DNA from 4 places in the Streptomyces sp. NPDC014734 genome. Region 3 is predicted to be linked to each of the others. Evidence: riboswitches for the same ligand, from Rfam matches in the RefSeq annotation. Region 3 holds a riboswitch; each other region holds the start of a gene.
The links. A riboswitch is a leader RNA that binds a small molecule or an ion and turns the genes downstream of it on or off. The one in region 3 is predicted to bind cobalamin.

Region 1 (3,808 bases), on a different contig from region 3:
CGGGACCGCGCACACGGCGACCCGCAGCACGTCCTCGCCGTGCGGCGGCGCGACGACCGACTCGCGCACGGCACCGCGCAGCGAGACCCTCAGGCCGTCCTCCTCGTCGATGCCGAGACCGTGCGCGAAGGGCAGCACCCCGTACGTCCGGCGCCCGGTGATCCCGTGCAGCATCTCCAGGCCCGGCTCCAGCAGCGACACGTCGCCCCGGAACTTGTTCACCAGGTAGCCCGCGATCAGTGCCTGGTCCTCGGCGGCCAGCAGCGCGGTCGTCCCGAAGAACGAGGCGAAGACCCCGCCGCGGTCGATGTCGCCGACCACGACGACCGGGAAGCCCGCCGCACGGGCGACCCCCATGTTCACGATGTCCGTGCGCCGCAGATTGATCTCGGCCGGACTCCCCGCGCCCTCGCAGATCACCGCGTCGTACGTGCTCCGGAGCTGATCCAGGCAGTCCACCACGGTGCCGAACAGCGCCTCCTGACGGCCGCCGTGGTAGCCGCGGGCGCTCATCTCGCCCACCGGCCTGCCCATCAGGACCACCTGGCTGGAGCGGTCGCCGCCGGGCTTGAGCAGGACCGGGTTCATCAGCGCGGTCGGCTCCACCCGGGCGGCCGCCGCCTGCATCGCCTGGGCGCGGCCGATCTCGGCGCCCTCCCGGGTGACGTAGGAGTTCAGCGACATGTTCTGCGCCTTGAAGGGCGCCACCTTCACGCCCCGGCGCACGAGCCAGCGGCAGATGCCCGCCGTGACGACGCTCTTCCCGGCGTCCGAGGTGGTGCCGGCGATCAGCAGTCCGCCGCTCATGTCCGTCTCCGTCCCGTGATCCGTCGCCGTCCGCCGGCGCCCCGGCCCCCCGGGGCCCCGGCTCCCGCGATACGGCGGGCGGCGAGGCCCGCGCCCAGCCGGGCCGCCACGCACACGCCGAGGGCCAGTGCGCCGACCCGGCGCGACAGCCGTACCGCCCGTTCGATGTCCGCGGTCTCCACCGCGCGGCCGGTCGCCCCGCCCAGCACGGGCCGGTGCTCGACCCGGCCGCCGTACGCGAGCGTCCCGCCGAGGCGTACGCCCAGCGCACCCGCGAACGACGCCTCGACCGGGCCCGCGTTGGGGCTCGGGTGCTTCGCCGCGTCGGCCCGCCAGGCCCGTACCGCGTCCCGCGGCCGCCCTCCGGCGGCCGCGGTGAGCAGGGCCGTCAGACGGGCGCCGGGCCAGCCCATGACGTCGTCGAGGCGGGCGGAGGCCCAGCCGTAGCGGCGGTGGCGGGGCGACATGTGACCGACCATCGCGTCCAGGGTGTTGGCGGCCCGGAAGCCGACGAGGCCGGGGACCCCGGCAAGCGCCCCCCACACCAGGGCGCCCACCACGGCGTCCGAGGTGTTCTCGGCCACGGACTCCACCACGGCGCGGGCGATCTGCGGCCCGTCCAGGGAGTGCGGGTCGCGCCCGCACAGACGCGGCAGCCGCTCACGGGCGAGCTCCACGTCCCCGGCGGCCAGGGCGCCGCCGATGGCCCGCGCCTCCCGCCCCAGCGACGTGCCGCCGACGACGGACCAGGTGGCGGCCGCGGTCAGCACGACGGAGGCGGTGGGGCGACTCCGGAGGGCGCGGGTGAGCAGCACGGCACCACCCGCGGCGCCCCCGGCGCAGACAAGGGTGTGCAGCGCGCCCCACCCGCGGTGGTCGTGCCACAGTCGGCGCTCGACGCCCGCCGCGGCCCGCCCGAAGGCGGCGACCGGGTGCCCCCTGCGGGGGTCACCGAGCAGCAGGTCGCCGATCAGGCCGGCCGTGGCGCCGTACGCGAAGATGTGGTCGGCACGCATGGCTCAGCCGGCCGTCGCGCCTCGGAGGGGCTTCGTACGGGCGGCTCTCGGCGAGAGCGCCACTGCAAGGGACGCACGGCTGCCAGGCATGGTGACATGTCCTCACTCAGGGTCCGCGCCCTGGTTCGACGAGACCGGCGACGAGAGTCTCCTGGCTCCCGGATCCGCGGTTCCCCCGGCCTTCCGGCCCGCGCGTGGCGTGCCGTGACGTTCCCGGTGAAGGGGGCCGCTCCCCGGTGACAGTGGCGGGACCGCGCCGGATTCGCACCGGCTTCCTCTGCTGTCGCCGTAATTGGCTCCGGCAGTCCACCACGCACCGAGAACGCCCGTCAACTTGCCGTTGACCTGCGACGGCGCGGTGTGCCGAGACCCACATCGGGCCGCGGTCCACGGCGTGGGGGGGGGGGGCGGGGGGGGGGGGGGGGGGGGCCGGGGGGGGGGGGGGGGGGGGGGCCCCCCCCCCGCGCCCCCCCCCCCCCGCCCCGTCCGTCGCGCGGTCGTTCTCCGCGGTGAGTGACCGCCGGTGAACCCGCCGCCGGGCGGTCAGCTGGTCAGCGCCAGTGCGTCGCGGTCCCCCACCGCGGACCTCCGGCGCAGCAGGGTCACGGCGAGCACCGCACCCACCAGCAGCAGCGCGGCCCCCGCGACCGAGGCGTACTGCATGCTGTGGACGAAGGCATCCCTCCCCGCGGTGATCAGTGAGCGGTCCCCGGTGGCCACCGCGCCCGCCAGCGTCTTGCGGGCGTCCGCCAGAGCCGAGCCGGGCATGTCCGCGGTGTAGACCGCCGTGGCCACCGCGCCCAGCAGGGCCATCCCCATCGCACCGCCGAACTCCTGGCCGGTCTCCAGCAGCGAGGCCGCCGAGCTCGCCTTGTTCGGCGGGGCGGTGGACAGTGCCAGGTCCGAGACGAGCGCCATCACGGTGACGATGCCGCAGCTCATCACGGCGCAGCCGGTGAGCAGCAGCCACAACGAGTCGGTACCGGTAAGGGCGAGAACGGCGAAACCGGCGGCGGCGATCACGAAACCGGCGCAGATGACCCGGACCCGGTCGGTCCGCTGGGCGATCGCCGTGGCGGTCGGTGCCGCGGCGCCCACCGCCAGCGACGGAGCGAGGCTCCACAGCGCTGCTTCCATCGTGCTCATGCCGAGCACCGACTGCAGATACTGCGTGGTGAAGAACGAGGAGCCCATCATGGCGAAGGACGCCAGTGCGTTCAGCCCGATTCCGGCCCCGAAACCGTGCCCGCGGAACAGTTCCCGGCTGATCATCGCGTCGCCGCGGCCGCGCTGACGGCGGACGAAGAGCAGCCCGACGAGGAGACCGGCCGCGACGACGAGCGCGCGTGACGCGTCGAGTCCGTGCGCGGCGCTCTCCTTGACCCCGTAGACGACCGGCAGCACGGCCCCCATCGACAACGGCACGCTCAGGAAGTCGAACCGTCCGGGGTTCGGGTCCTTGAACTCCGGGACCAGTACCGGCACCAGGACCAGCAGCAGCACCATCGCCGGGACGTTGATCAGGAAGACCGAGCCCCACCAGAAGTGTTCCAGCATGACTCCGCTGAGCACCGAGCCGAGCGCGATTCCGCCGGCCATGGCGCCCGACCAGATGCCGATGGCGCGGCCCCGCTGCCGCTCGTCGCGGAACATGTTCCGCACGAGCCCCATCGTCGACGGCATCAGCGTCGCACCGCCGATTCCGAGCACCGCACGGGCCGCGATCAGCATTTCGGGACTTGTGGCGTACGCGGCCGCGACCGACGCGGCGCTGAACGCGAACGCGCCGATGAGCAGCAGCCTGCGGCGTCCGATCCGGTCCCCGAGCGAACCCATCGTGATGAGCAGACCGGCCAGGGCGAAGGCGTACACGTCGAAGATCCAGAGCTGCTGAGTGGCGCTGGGGGCGAGATCCCGGTCGATGGCCGGGATCGCGAAGAAGAGGACGGAAACGTCCATCGAGACGAGGAGGAGGGGCAGCAGAA
Region 2 (3,808 bases), 200 kb from region 3:
CGGTGCCCCGCCGGGTATGGCTCACGGTCAGACCGGCGCGTTCGAACGACGCCAGGAGCGCCGGTACGCGCGCGAGGCCCGGCATGGGATCGCGTGGCGCCACCGGGTCGCCGGACTGTCGCAGCAGGCCCACGGTCACCCGTAGTTCGTCGAGCGCCGACCGGCTGGTGTCCCGGATGTCCTCCAGTGCGGCGAGGATCCGCTCCGGCCGCCGTTCCACCAGGTGGACGGCCACCCCGGCCTGAGCGTTGATCAGGGCGATGTGGTGCGCGACGATGTCGTGCAGCTCGCGTGCGATCCGCACCCGCTCGGCCGCCACCCGCTGTTGCGCCTCCTGCTCGCGCGTCCGCTCCGCGTGCTCCGCCCGTTCCTCCACGGCGGCGACGTAGGCGCGGCGCGAGCGCACCCCGTCCCCCACGGCCGCCGGCAGGGCGGTCCACGCCAGCATCGCCGCGTTGTCGGGAGCCAGCCAGGAGCGGGGATCGCAGATCACCGCCGCTCCCACCAGAACGGCGGCCGAAAGCGAAGCCGCGGTCCAGGTGGCACGCCGGTCGGTGAGCACGGCGACGGTGTAGACCGACACCAGGACCGGGCTGATCACCAGCGGACTCTCGCGGAACCCGAACACCTGGAACACCACTCCGCAGCCGACCGCGACGACCAGTACGCCGATCGGGTGACGGCGACGCCACAGCAGCGCGGCACAGCCCACTGCCGCCAGTACCACTGCGGACCAGCGCAGGGAGAAGTAGTGCTCGTGCGGCACGACCGAGGCGGCAACGATGGACAGCACGAACAGTGCCACCACGCCCAGCGCGTCCAGCACGCCGTTGCGGCCCCGGTCCCGCCGCCTCCATCCGCTGATCACCGCCATGCCACCACCGTAGGGTGGACGGCCGCGCCGGGCATCGTGTGGCGTCCCGCGGTCAGACGCCCTTGGCGGGAGGGACCCGGCCCCTGTGGGGGGAGAGTTCGGCCGTGAGCCAGCGGAAGACCTGCGGCACCTGACGCTCCCAGAGTCCCGTGGTGTGCGGCCCGCTCACTCCGGCCACCACCACGTGTGTCGGGAGCACCGCCGCGCGCCGGAGCGCGAGGCCGTCGCGGTAGCCGTCGTCGCGGGAGCCCGAGAGGTAGAGCGAGACGCGTGGCGGGGTGGTGGCGTGGCGCAGGATCCACAGCGGGTTGTTGACCCTCCGCAGATGCGGGGTCCGGGCCGTGAGGGAGGCCCGTTCGGCGGCCGGGTCGTTGTAGCCGGAGAGGCCGACCGCGGCCCGGTACCGGTCCGGGTGGGCGAGTGCCATCTTCACGGCGCAGTGCGCGCCCGCCGAGTACCCCGCCACCGCCCAGCCGCTCGCGCGGCTCTGCGCGCGGAAGGTGTCGGTCACCATCTGCCGGACGTCCACGCTGAGCCAGGACTCGGCGTCGACGACGCCCGGCACGTTGGCGCACCCGGTGTCCTTGCCCGCCAGCAGGTTGGTCCGCGGCTCCACGAGGATGAACGGGGCGATCCTCCCGCTCCGCATTCCGGCCTCCAGCTGCGACTGCACCCGCAGGCTGACGAACCACGCCTTCGCCGATCCGGGAAAACCGCCGAGGAGCTCGACCACGGGGAACTTCCGGTGCCGGAAGGACGGCCGGTCGTACTGCGGCGGGAGCCATACGTACACCTCGCCGCGCACGCCCGACACCGGGCCGCGCAACTGGGTCACGCGGACGCCCCGGCCCATCCGGGCGTCGTGCGTCGGGCCGAAGTGCTGGACGGTCCTCGGCTGGTCCGCCAGCCGCTTGTCGGTGCCGAGTCCGTCGCTCCCCAGGTCCGGGGCGGCGACGACGTGGTGTCCGGTGCCGAGCAGGTCGGCCCAGCTGTCGTAGAGGCCGTTGGCGTTGTTGACCATCACGAAGACGCTCAGCACGGCCGCCGCCTGCGCGAGGACGACCATCACCAGGCGCGCCGCACCGCGCACGACGGCGGGTCCGCCCACCCGGCCCCAGAGCAACAGCGGAAGCAGCACGGTGACCAGGGCCAGGGCGACCGTGGCCAGGAAGAAGGGTGTCCCCGTCAGGCTCATCACGCCAGGGAGGATGCCGCACACGCCGCAAAGGTTTACCCGCTTTTCCGCCTCTTTACGTCGGATGTGAGACAGCCGGGAACCCCGTGTTGACGCCGGGGCCGTCCGGATGCCCGTTCGCCGTCTCACCGGCGGTGCGATCCGGTGCGCCGGCTCGCACCGCGAAGGGCGCGGAGACGGATCCGGCCGCCGGGGTGCGATCACTCACACCGGCCGCCTTTGTGCCGCAACCTCAAGGAAACGTAATATCGGCAGGTCATCGCCGCGACGGACCACAGGAAGCCGGTGCAAATCCGGCACGGTCCCGCCACTGTGACCGGGGAGTGCACCCCTTCGGCATGCCACCGCGCGCGGCGCGGGAGGGCGGGAGGAACGTCGATCCGGGAGTCAGGACACTGCCCTGTCGCGGGCCCGTTGTGAGGGAGCGCGGACTCCCCAGGAGGCTCTACGTGTATTTCGGCATTCCCCGCCGCCCCGTCTGCCCGCCCGCCCGCCGTCGTGCGCTGCGCGCCGCCGCCGCGGCTGCCGCCCTGTCCACCGTCCTGCTCGCCGCGGGCTGCGGGGCGGGCGAGGACTCCCCCGAGGACCGGAAGGCCGCCGCGCGGGCGACGGCCCGGGGTTTCCCGGTCACCGTCGACAACTGCGGTGTGAAGACGACGTACGACAAGCCGCCCGCACGCGTCGTCACCATCCACCAGCACCCGGCGGAGCTGATGCTCGCCCTGGGGCTCAAGGACCGCATGGTCGGCACCGCGTTCCCCGACTCCGCCGTCCTGCCCGAGCTGAGGAAGGACTTCGAGGCGATCCCCGAGCTGGCACGCAAGGAGCCGTCGTTCGAGTCGATCCTGGACGCGGAGCCGGACTTCGTCTACGGCGGCTACGGCAGCGCGTTCGCCGAGAACGAGGGCCGTTCCCGCAAGGCGTTCGCCGACGCGGGCATCGACACCTACCTCAACCGCGAGTACTGCGCCAAGAACAAGCCCGTGACGATGCGGGACACCTACGAGGAGATCCGTACCGTCGGCAGCGTCTTCGGCATACCGGACCGCGCCGACAAGCTGGTGACCGAACTCCGCGGACGCGTCGACAAGGCCGCCACCGCCGTCAAGAACGCCCCCGCGGTGCCCGTCTTCGTGTACGACAGCGGCGACAAGACGGCGTTCACCGCGGGCGGCAAGGGCCTGGGCAGCGAGCTGATCCGCCTGGCCGGCGGCAGGAACGTCTTCGGGGACCTGGACGACGTCTTCGGGGACGTCTCCTGGGAGCAGGTGGTGGCCCGCAAGCCCGAGGTCATCGCCATCTACGACTACGCGGGATCCGGCACCGTCGAGCAGAAGAAGAAGTTCCTCCTCTCGCAGCCGGCGCTCGCCGACGTCCCGGCCGTGAGGAACGAACGGTTCGTGGTGCTGCCGCTGACCGACACGCTGGTCGGCATCCGGTCGGCCTACGCGGTCGACGGCCTGGCCCGCGGGCTGCACCCCGAGCGTTTCCGGTGACGCGGACATCCGTGGAGGACGGCCCGGCCGCGGCCGCGGCCGAATCGCGCACGCGTCGCGGAACCCGGTCGGGTCGGGCCGCCCTCGCCGTCACGCTGTCCGTCCTCGCGGTGCTCCTGCTGCTCTCCGTCACGGCCGGGCTGGCCATCGGCTCGGTGCACGTGCCGCCCGGTGACGTGTGGGGCATCATCACGCACGCGCTGGGCGTCGACCGCTCGGAGCCGACCTGGTCGCGCGCCCGGG
Region 3 (3,808 bases):
CGTTGTCCATGTGCGGCGCCGGGTAGTAGACGCGGCCGAGCCTGCCCTCCTTGCGGATCTCCACCTTGGAGGCGATCGGGTGGATGGAGGCGGTGGCGTCGTTGATGTAGCTGATGGAACCGGTGGGCGGGACGGCCTGGAGGTACTGGTTGTACAGGCCGTGCGCCATGACGGACGCCCGCAGTCCGCGCCAGTCGTCCTGCGTCGGGATGCGCACGCCGGCCTCGGCGAACAGGGCGCGCACCCGGTCGGTGGCCGGCTCCCACACCCGCTCGGTGTACTTGTCGAAGTACGAGCCGTCGGCGTACGCGGTCAGCTCGAAGCCGTCGAAGGCCGTGCCCCGCTCGATCGCGATCCGGTTCGAGGCGCGCAGCGCGTGGTGGGTGACGGTGTAGAAGTAGAGGTCGGTGAAGTCGACGCCCTCCTCGCTGCCGTAGTGGACGCGCTGCGAGGCGAGGTATCCGTGCAGGTTCATCTGGCCGAGCCCGATGGCGTGGGAGAGGGCGTTGCCCCGGGCCACAGACGGTACGGCATCGATATGGGACTGGTCGGAGACCGAGGTCAGCCCGCGTACGGCGGTCTCGACGGTGGCGCCGAGGTCGGGGGAGGCCATCGCGGCGGCGATGTTCAGTGATCCCAGGTTGCAGGAGATGTCCTTGCCCACGCTCTCGTAGCCGAGCGAGGCGTCGTAGGTACTCGGTGTGTTGACCTGGAGGATTTCCGAGCAGAGGTTGGACATGTTGATCCAGCCGGGGATCGGGTTGGCCCGGTTGACCGTGTCCTCGAACAGCAGGTACGGGTAGCCGGACTCGAACTGCAACTCGGCGATCGTCCTGAAGAACTCCCGGGCGCTCAGTGTGGTCCTGCGGATGCGCGGGTTGGCCACCAGGTCGTCGTAGTGTTCGCTGACGGACAGGTCGGAGAGTGGCCTGCCGTACTCGCGTTCCACGTCGTACGGCGAGAACAGGTGCATGTCCTCGTCGCGCTTGGCGAGTTCGAAGGTGATGTCGGGGACGACCACACCGAGCGAGAGGGTCTTGATGCGGACCTTCTCGTCCGCGTTCTCCCGCTTGGTGTCCAGGAACCGCATGATGTCCGGGTGGTGGGCGTGCAGGTAGACCGCGCCCGCGCCCTGCCGCGAGCCGAGCTGGTTGGCGTAGGAGAAGGAGTCCTCCAGCAGCTTCATCACGGGCACGACGCCGGAGGACTGGTCCTCGATCTTCTTGATCGGGGCGCCCTGCTCGCGCAGGTTCGTCAGCAGCAGTGCCACGCCGCCACCCCGCTTGGAGAGCTGGAGCGCTGAGTTGATGCCGCGTCCGATGGACTCCAGGTTGTCCTCGACGCGCAGCAGGAAGCAGGAGACCAGCTCGCCGCGCTGTGCCTTCCCGGCGTTGAGGAAGGTCGGTGTGGCCGGCTGGAAGCGGCCGGTCAGCATCTCGTCGACAAGCCGGCAGGTCAGTTCCTCGTCACCGGCACCGAGGTGCAGCGCGGTGGCGACCACCCGGTCCTCGTACCGCTCCAGGTAACGGGAGCCGTCGAAGGTCTTCAACGTGTACGACGTGTAGTACTTGAACGCGCCGAGGAAGGTGCGGAAGCGGTGCCCGTGCGCGTACGCCTGCCGGTACAGGCCCTTGACGAACTCCCAGCGGTGGCGCCGGATCGGCGTCTCCTCGTAGTAGTCGTTCTCGATCAGGTAGGAGATCTTCTCCTCCAGCGTCGGGAAGACCACCGTGTTCGGGTTCACGTGCTGGAGGAAGTACTGGCGGACGGCCTCGCGATCCTTGCCGAACTGGATGCGGCCGTCGCAGTCGTACATGTTCAGCATGGCGTTGAGCGCGTGGTAGTCCTTGCGCGTGCCGACCGGTTCGCGCGGGGGCACGGGAACAGTGACCGCCGTGGTGGTGCTCATGCCGTTCTCCCCACCAGCGGCAGGGGCGACGTGTGTCGTGTCCAAAACCCTCTCAGTCCTTCCCTCACGGCACGGACGTCGCGGTCCGTGCCCAGCAGTTCGAATCGGTACAGCTCCGGAATCCCGCACTTCGCCGAGATCACACGGCCCGCCAGGCAGTAGTCCGCGCCGAAATTGGTGTTGCCGGAGGCGATGACCCCGCGCAACAGCGCCCGGTTGGCCGGGACGTTCAGGAAGCGGATCACCTGCTTGGGCACCGCACCACGGCGGTCGCCGCCCCCGTAGGTCGGCACGATCAGCACGAAGGGCTCGGTGACCTGTGGCATGCCCGCGCGGTGCGGGTGCAGGGGGATGCGTGTGGCGGGCAGCTCCAGCCGCTCCACGAAACGCCTGGTGTTCTCCGAGACGCTGGAGAAATACACGAGACCGCTCATCGGTCCGCCGCCTCCTCTCGCTCGTTCCCGTCTCGGTCCGAGGACCGGGGGAGGCGGCGGTGGCGTGCGGGGCGGCATCGGGGCGGCATCGGGGCGGCGGGCGGAAAGAGGGCACGCCGGACCCGGGTCCGTACGACGGCCACGCGGCCCTCCCTCGGGGCCTCGGAGCGCGCACGTCGCCGATCGGCGTGCGCACCGGTGGCAGGTCTTCGGACTCGCGGGCACACCCTCCTCGTCCACCGAGGGGGGCACCTACCGGCCGTCGCTTCCCAAGCCCGTTCGACGGGCCCAGTGCGTGTGACGGCGGTCGTTCCCGCTCACCGCTGCGGGGCAGTCCCGGATTCCCACCAGGTTCCCTCTTGCCTCGCCGGGCACAGGGGTGCCTGGCGAACCACCAGCACGGCCAACACTACATCTAGATGATGGATGGTGCCGCCTGGCCAGATGTTGTGTTGTAAGCGAATGTTAGGTATACCTAAGTTTCGCATCGGGGCGGCGGCGAAAGGTCTTCCACGAGGTGTTCCGCGCGTGGGCGACGAGGCCTGCCCGGAAACGCGGTCGGGCGTACGGGGCGGCCGGGCCGCGGGATCCGGCATGCCGCACGTCCCGTCCGTTTCGAGGGTCTCGACGACCGGGAGCGGCCGTCGCGCCCCGTCCCGTGGCCGGTGACGGACCGAGCCACGGGACGGGGCACGACGGCCCGGGACACTGCGGGCAGGACGCTCCCTCACCCCCGCTGGAGTGCGGGAACGATCATCGGCGTGCCGGTCACCGGGTCGGGGACGACGACGCTCGGCAGGTCGAAGACCTCCTCGATCAGCGCGGCGTTCACGATGTCACCGGGGTTGCCCTCGGCGACCACCCCGCCGGCCTTCATGGCGACGAGGTGGTCGGCGAACCGGCAGGCCTGGTTGATGTCGTGCAGCACGGCGACCACCGTGCGGCCCTCGTCGCGCAACCTGGCCAGCAGGCCGAGCAACTGGTACTGGTGGGTGATGTCCAGGAACGACGTCGGTTCGTCGAGCAGCAGACAGGGCGTCCGCTGGGCGAGCACCATCGCGATCCACACCCGCTGACGCTGCCCGCCCGACAGTTCCCGCACCGGCCGGTCGGCCAGGTCGTCGACACCGGCCGCGGCCATCGCCTCGGTGACGGCCTCCTCGTCGTCCGCCGACCACGAGGCGAGCAGCGACTGGTGCGGGAACCGCCCCCGGCCCACGAGCCGGCGGACCCCGATGTCCTCGGGGGCCAGCGGATCCTGGGGCAGGAAGCCGAGTTGCCTGGCCAGGGCCTTGGTCCCGTGGGAGCCGATGTCACGGCCGTCGAGCGCCACCTGCCCGGTGTCGGGGCGCAGCAGCCGGACCAGCGCGCCGAGCAGCGTCGACTTCCCACAGGCGTTGGGGCCCACGATGGCGGTGAACGCGCCGTCGGGGACGTCGAGACTCAGCCGTGTGGACACGATCCG
Region 4 (3,808 bases), on a different contig from region 3:
ACGGTCGTTCGGCACCTGGGTCACCTGGTTCCTGCTCGGCGGCGACCTGTACACGGCGTACACCTTCGTCGCCGTCCCCGCGGCGATCTACGCGGCCGGCGCGTCCGGCTTCTTCGCCGTGCCGTACACGATCCTGGTGTACCCGCTGATCTTCACCTTCCTGCCCCGGCTGTGGTCGGTCTCGCACCGGCACGGGTACGTGACCACCTCGGACTTCGTGCGCGGCCGGTTCGGTTCGAAGGGCCTGTCGCTGGCGGTCGCCGTCACCGGCATCCTCGCCACCATGCCGTACATCGCGCTGCAACTCGTCGGCATCCAGGCGGTGCTGGACGTGATGGGCGTCGGCGGCGGCGAGAACACCCACTGGTTCGTCAAGGACCTGCCGCTGCTGATCGCCTTCGCGGTGCTCGCCGCGTACACCTACTCGTCCGGCCTGCGGGCGCCCGCGCTGATCGCGTTCGTCAAGGACGGGCTGATCTACCTGGTCATCGCCGTGGCGATCATCTACATCCCGATCAAGCTGGGCGGCTTCCACGACATCTTCGCCGCCGCGCAGGAGAAGTTCGCCGGGCCGCCGGGAGGGAAGCCGACCGGTGCCCTGGCCCCCGGCGCGGGCAGCCAGTGGGGCTACGCCACCCTGGCGCTGGGCTCGGCGCTGGCGCTCTTCATGTACCCGCACTCGATCACGGCGACGCTCTCCAGCCGCAGCCGCGACGTGATCCGGCGCAACACCACGATCCTGCCGCTGTACTCGCTGATGCTCGGGCTGCTGGCGCTGCTCGGTTTCATGGCGATCGCCGCCGGGATCGAGGTGGACAACGGGCAGCTGGCCATTCCGCAGCTTTTCGAGAACATGTTCCCCGACTGGTTCGCGGGGGTGGCGTTCGCCGCCATCGGGATCGGCGCGCTGGTGCCCGCGGCGATCATGTCGATCGCGGCGGCGAACCTCTTCACCCGCAACATCTACAAGGACTTCCTGAAGCCGGACGCGACTCCCGAGCAGGAGACCAAGGTCTCCAAGCTTGTGTCGTTGCTGGTGAAGGTCGGGGCGCTGGCCTTCGTCCTCACCATGGACAAGACGGTCGCGATCAACTTCCAGCTGCTCGGCGGGATCTGGATCCTCCAGACGATGCCCGCCCTCGTCGGCGGCCTGTTCACCCGCTGGTTCCACCGCTGGGCACTGCTCGCGGGCTGGGCGGTCGGCATGGTGTACGGCACGCTGGCCGCGTACGGAGTGGCGTCGCCCACCCAGAAGCACTTCGGCGGCTCCTCCGAGAAGATCCCCGGCATCGGTGAGATCGGTTACATCGGCCTCACCGCGTTCGTGCTGAACGTGATCGTGACGGTGGTGCTGACGTTCGTCCTGAACACGGTGAAGGCGCCCGCCGGAACGGACGAGACGTCACCGGCCGACTACACGGCCGACGCGGGCGACCCGGGTGTCCGGGCGGAGCCGGCGCCGGTCACCGCGGGAGTTCCGGACGGTCGCTGACCGCCCCTTCCCGGCCCCCGGACGGCCCGTCCCCGCCCCTTCGAAAGGGGGCGGGTGGCGGGCCGTCCGCCGCCCGGCACGAGGCCCGCAGGGCGCCTCCTGCGGGCCCGGCACACGGAGGCCGACACAACATCTGGGGGCTGCCTCATCGGGCGGCCCCCACATGTATGCTCATCCTCGCTGTCGTCGCAGGGGAATCCGGTGCGAATCCGGAACTGTCCCGCAACGGTGTGTTCAGTGCGCTTTTGCGCACCCCCGACGAAGTCCGACGACCTGCCGACAGCGCACCCGGCTCGACCGATCCGGGTGCCAGACGTCCGGGCCTCGCGGATGGGCCGGTGGACGCCGTACGCAGTGCCGCCCGCCCAGGGCTCCGTGCTGCCCGGCTGCCCCGTTCCCCCGCCCTGGCCCCGAGCCGAGCGAGGGAGAGCACCACGTGACCATCGCGCCAGCCGATCCGGCCTCAGTCGCCGCGTCCGTAGCGGCCGAGTCCGAGGGAACCGCACAGGACGGACCGGGCACCGCGCTGCTGCGGACCCTGACCGACCTCACCGTCGACCTTCCCGACGCCGACCCCGGACGGGTGGCCGCCGCCGCGCTGCGGGGCCGCAGCGCCCGGGCGGACGAGGCCGAGCTGCGGTCGCTGGCCACCGAGGCCGCCGCGGGACTCATCTCCGAGGACCCCGCCTACTCCCGGCTCGCCGCCCGGCTGCTCACCCGCACCATCGCGGACGAGGCGGCGGGCCAGGGCGCTGTCTCCTTCTCCGCCTCCGTCGCCGTCGGTCACCGCGAGGGCCTGATCGCCGACCGCACCGCCGCGTTCGTCGCGGCCCACACGGCGACCCTGGACGCCCTCGTCGAACGCGCCCTCGTCGACGGCGCCGACGACAGGTTCGGCTACTTCGGCCTGCGGACCCTGCACAGTCGCTACCTGCTGCGCCACCCGCACACCCGCCAGGTCATCGAGACCCCGCAGCACTTCATGCTGCGGGTGGCGTCCGGGCTCGCCGAGGACGACTCGCCGCAGGCCGTGGACGACGTCGCGGCGCTGTACCGGCTGATGAGCCGGCTCGACTACCTGCCGTCCTCGCCGACCCTGTTCAACTCCGGCACCCGGCACCCGCAGATGTCCTCCTGCTACCTGCTGGACTCCCCGCTCGACGAGCTCGACTCGATCTACGACCGCTACCACCAGGTGGCGCGGCTCTCGAAGCACGCGGGCGGCATCGGCCTGCCGTACTCCCGCATCCGGGCCCGCGGCTCGCTGATCCGCGGCACCAACGGACACTCCAACGGCATCGTGCCGTTCCTGAAGACGCTCGACGCGTCCGTCGCCGCCGTCAACCAGGGCGGTCGCCGCAAGGGTGCCGCCGCGGTCTACCTGGAGACCTGGCACGCGGACATCGAGGAGTTCCTGGAGCTGCGCGACAACACGGGCGAGGACCAGCGGCGCACGCACAACCTCAACCTGGCGCACTGGATCCCCGACGAGTTCATGCGCCGGGTCGACGCGGACGGCGACTGGTCGCTGTTCTCCCCCTCCGACGTGCCCGAGCTCGTCGACCTGTGGGGCGACGCGTTCGACGCCGCGTACCGGGCCGCCGAGGCGAAGGGCCTGGCCCGCAAGACGATGCCGGCCCGTGAGCTGTACGGCCGGATGATGCGCACCCTCGCGCAGACCGGCCAGGGCTGGATGACGTTCAAGGACGCCGCCAACCGGACCGCCAACCAGACCGCCGAGCCGGGCCGCGTCGTCCACTCGTCGAACCTGTGCACCGAGATCCTCGAAGTCACCGACGACGGCGAGACGGCCGTCTGCAACCTGGGATCGGTCAACCTCGGCGCGTTCGTGGCCGACGGCGACATCGACTGGGAGCGGCTGGACGCCACCGTCCGCACCGCCGTGACCTTCCTGGACCGGGTCGTCGACATCAACTTCTACCCGACCGAGCAGGCCGGGCGTTCCAACGCCAAGTGGCGCCCGGTGGGCCTGGGTGCGATGGGCCTCCAGGACGTCTTCTTCCAGCTGCGGCTGCCGTTCGACTCCCCCGCGGCCCGCGCGCTGTCCACACGGATCGCCGAGCGGATCATGCTGGCCGCGTACGAGGCGTCCTGCGATCTCGCCGAGCGGTCGGGTCCGCTGCCCGCCTGGGAGCAGACGCGTGCCGCGCGCGGGGTGCTGCACCCGGACCACTACGACGCCGAGCTGAACTGGCCGGAGCGCTGGGACGCGCTGCGCGCCCGCGTCGCGAGGACCGGGATGCGCAACTCGCTGCTGCTGGCCATCGCGCCGACGGCGACGATCGCCTCGATCGC

Region 1: linked by a shared signal. The riboswitch ahead of ACF1CT_RS07010 (cobalamin biosynthesis protein) and the one ahead of nrdI (class Ib ribonucleoside-diphosphate reductase assembly flavoprotein NrdI) in region 3 are both predicted to bind cobalamin.
Region 2: linked by a shared signal. The riboswitch ahead of ACF1CT_RS17810 (ABC transporter substrate-binding protein) and the one ahead of nrdI (class Ib ribonucleoside-diphosphate reductase assembly flavoprotein NrdI) in region 3 are both predicted to bind cobalamin.
Region 4: linked by a shared signal. The riboswitch ahead of ACF1CT_RS02475 (ribonucleoside-diphosphate reductase subunit alpha) and the one ahead of nrdI (class Ib ribonucleoside-diphosphate reductase assembly flavoprotein NrdI) in region 3 are both predicted to bind cobalamin.

What each region holds. Positions count from the first base shown of each region.
Region 1 is NZ_JBIBYN010000003.1:106,084-109,891, reverse strand. It holds gene ACF1CT_RS07015 (cobyric acid synthase) at 1-807, opposite strand, end outside; gene ACF1CT_RS07010 (cobalamin biosynthesis protein) at 804-1,823, opposite strand; cobalamin riboswitch at 1,968-2,102, opposite strand; gene ACF1CT_RS07005 (MFS transporter) at 2,367-3,808, opposite strand, start outside.
Region 2 is NZ_JBIBYN010000010.1:36,580-40,387, forward strand. It holds gene ACF1CT_RS17800 (sensor histidine kinase) at 1-874, opposite strand, end outside; gene ACF1CT_RS17805 (alpha/beta hydrolase) at 927-2,069, opposite strand; cobalamin riboswitch at 2,302-2,488, shown strand; gene ACF1CT_RS17810 (ABC transporter substrate-binding protein) at 2,519-3,565, shown strand; gene ACF1CT_RS17815 (FecCD family ABC transporter permease) at 3,577-3,808, shown strand, end outside.
Region 3 is NZ_JBIBYN010000010.1:231,823-235,630, reverse strand. It holds gene nrdE (class 1b ribonucleoside-diphosphate reductase subunit alpha) at 1-1,909, opposite strand, end outside; gene nrdI (class Ib ribonucleoside-diphosphate reductase assembly flavoprotein NrdI) at 1,906-2,343, opposite strand; cobalamin riboswitch at 2,526-2,754, opposite strand; gene ACF1CT_RS18680 (ABC transporter ATP-binding protein) at 3,071-3,808, opposite strand, start outside.
Region 4 is NZ_JBIBYN010000001.1:567,105-570,912, forward strand. It holds gene mctP (monocarboxylate uptake permease MctP) at 1-1,492, shown strand, start outside; cobalamin riboswitch at 1,660-1,788, shown strand; gene ACF1CT_RS02475 (ribonucleoside-diphosphate reductase subunit alpha) at 1,929-3,808, shown strand, end outside.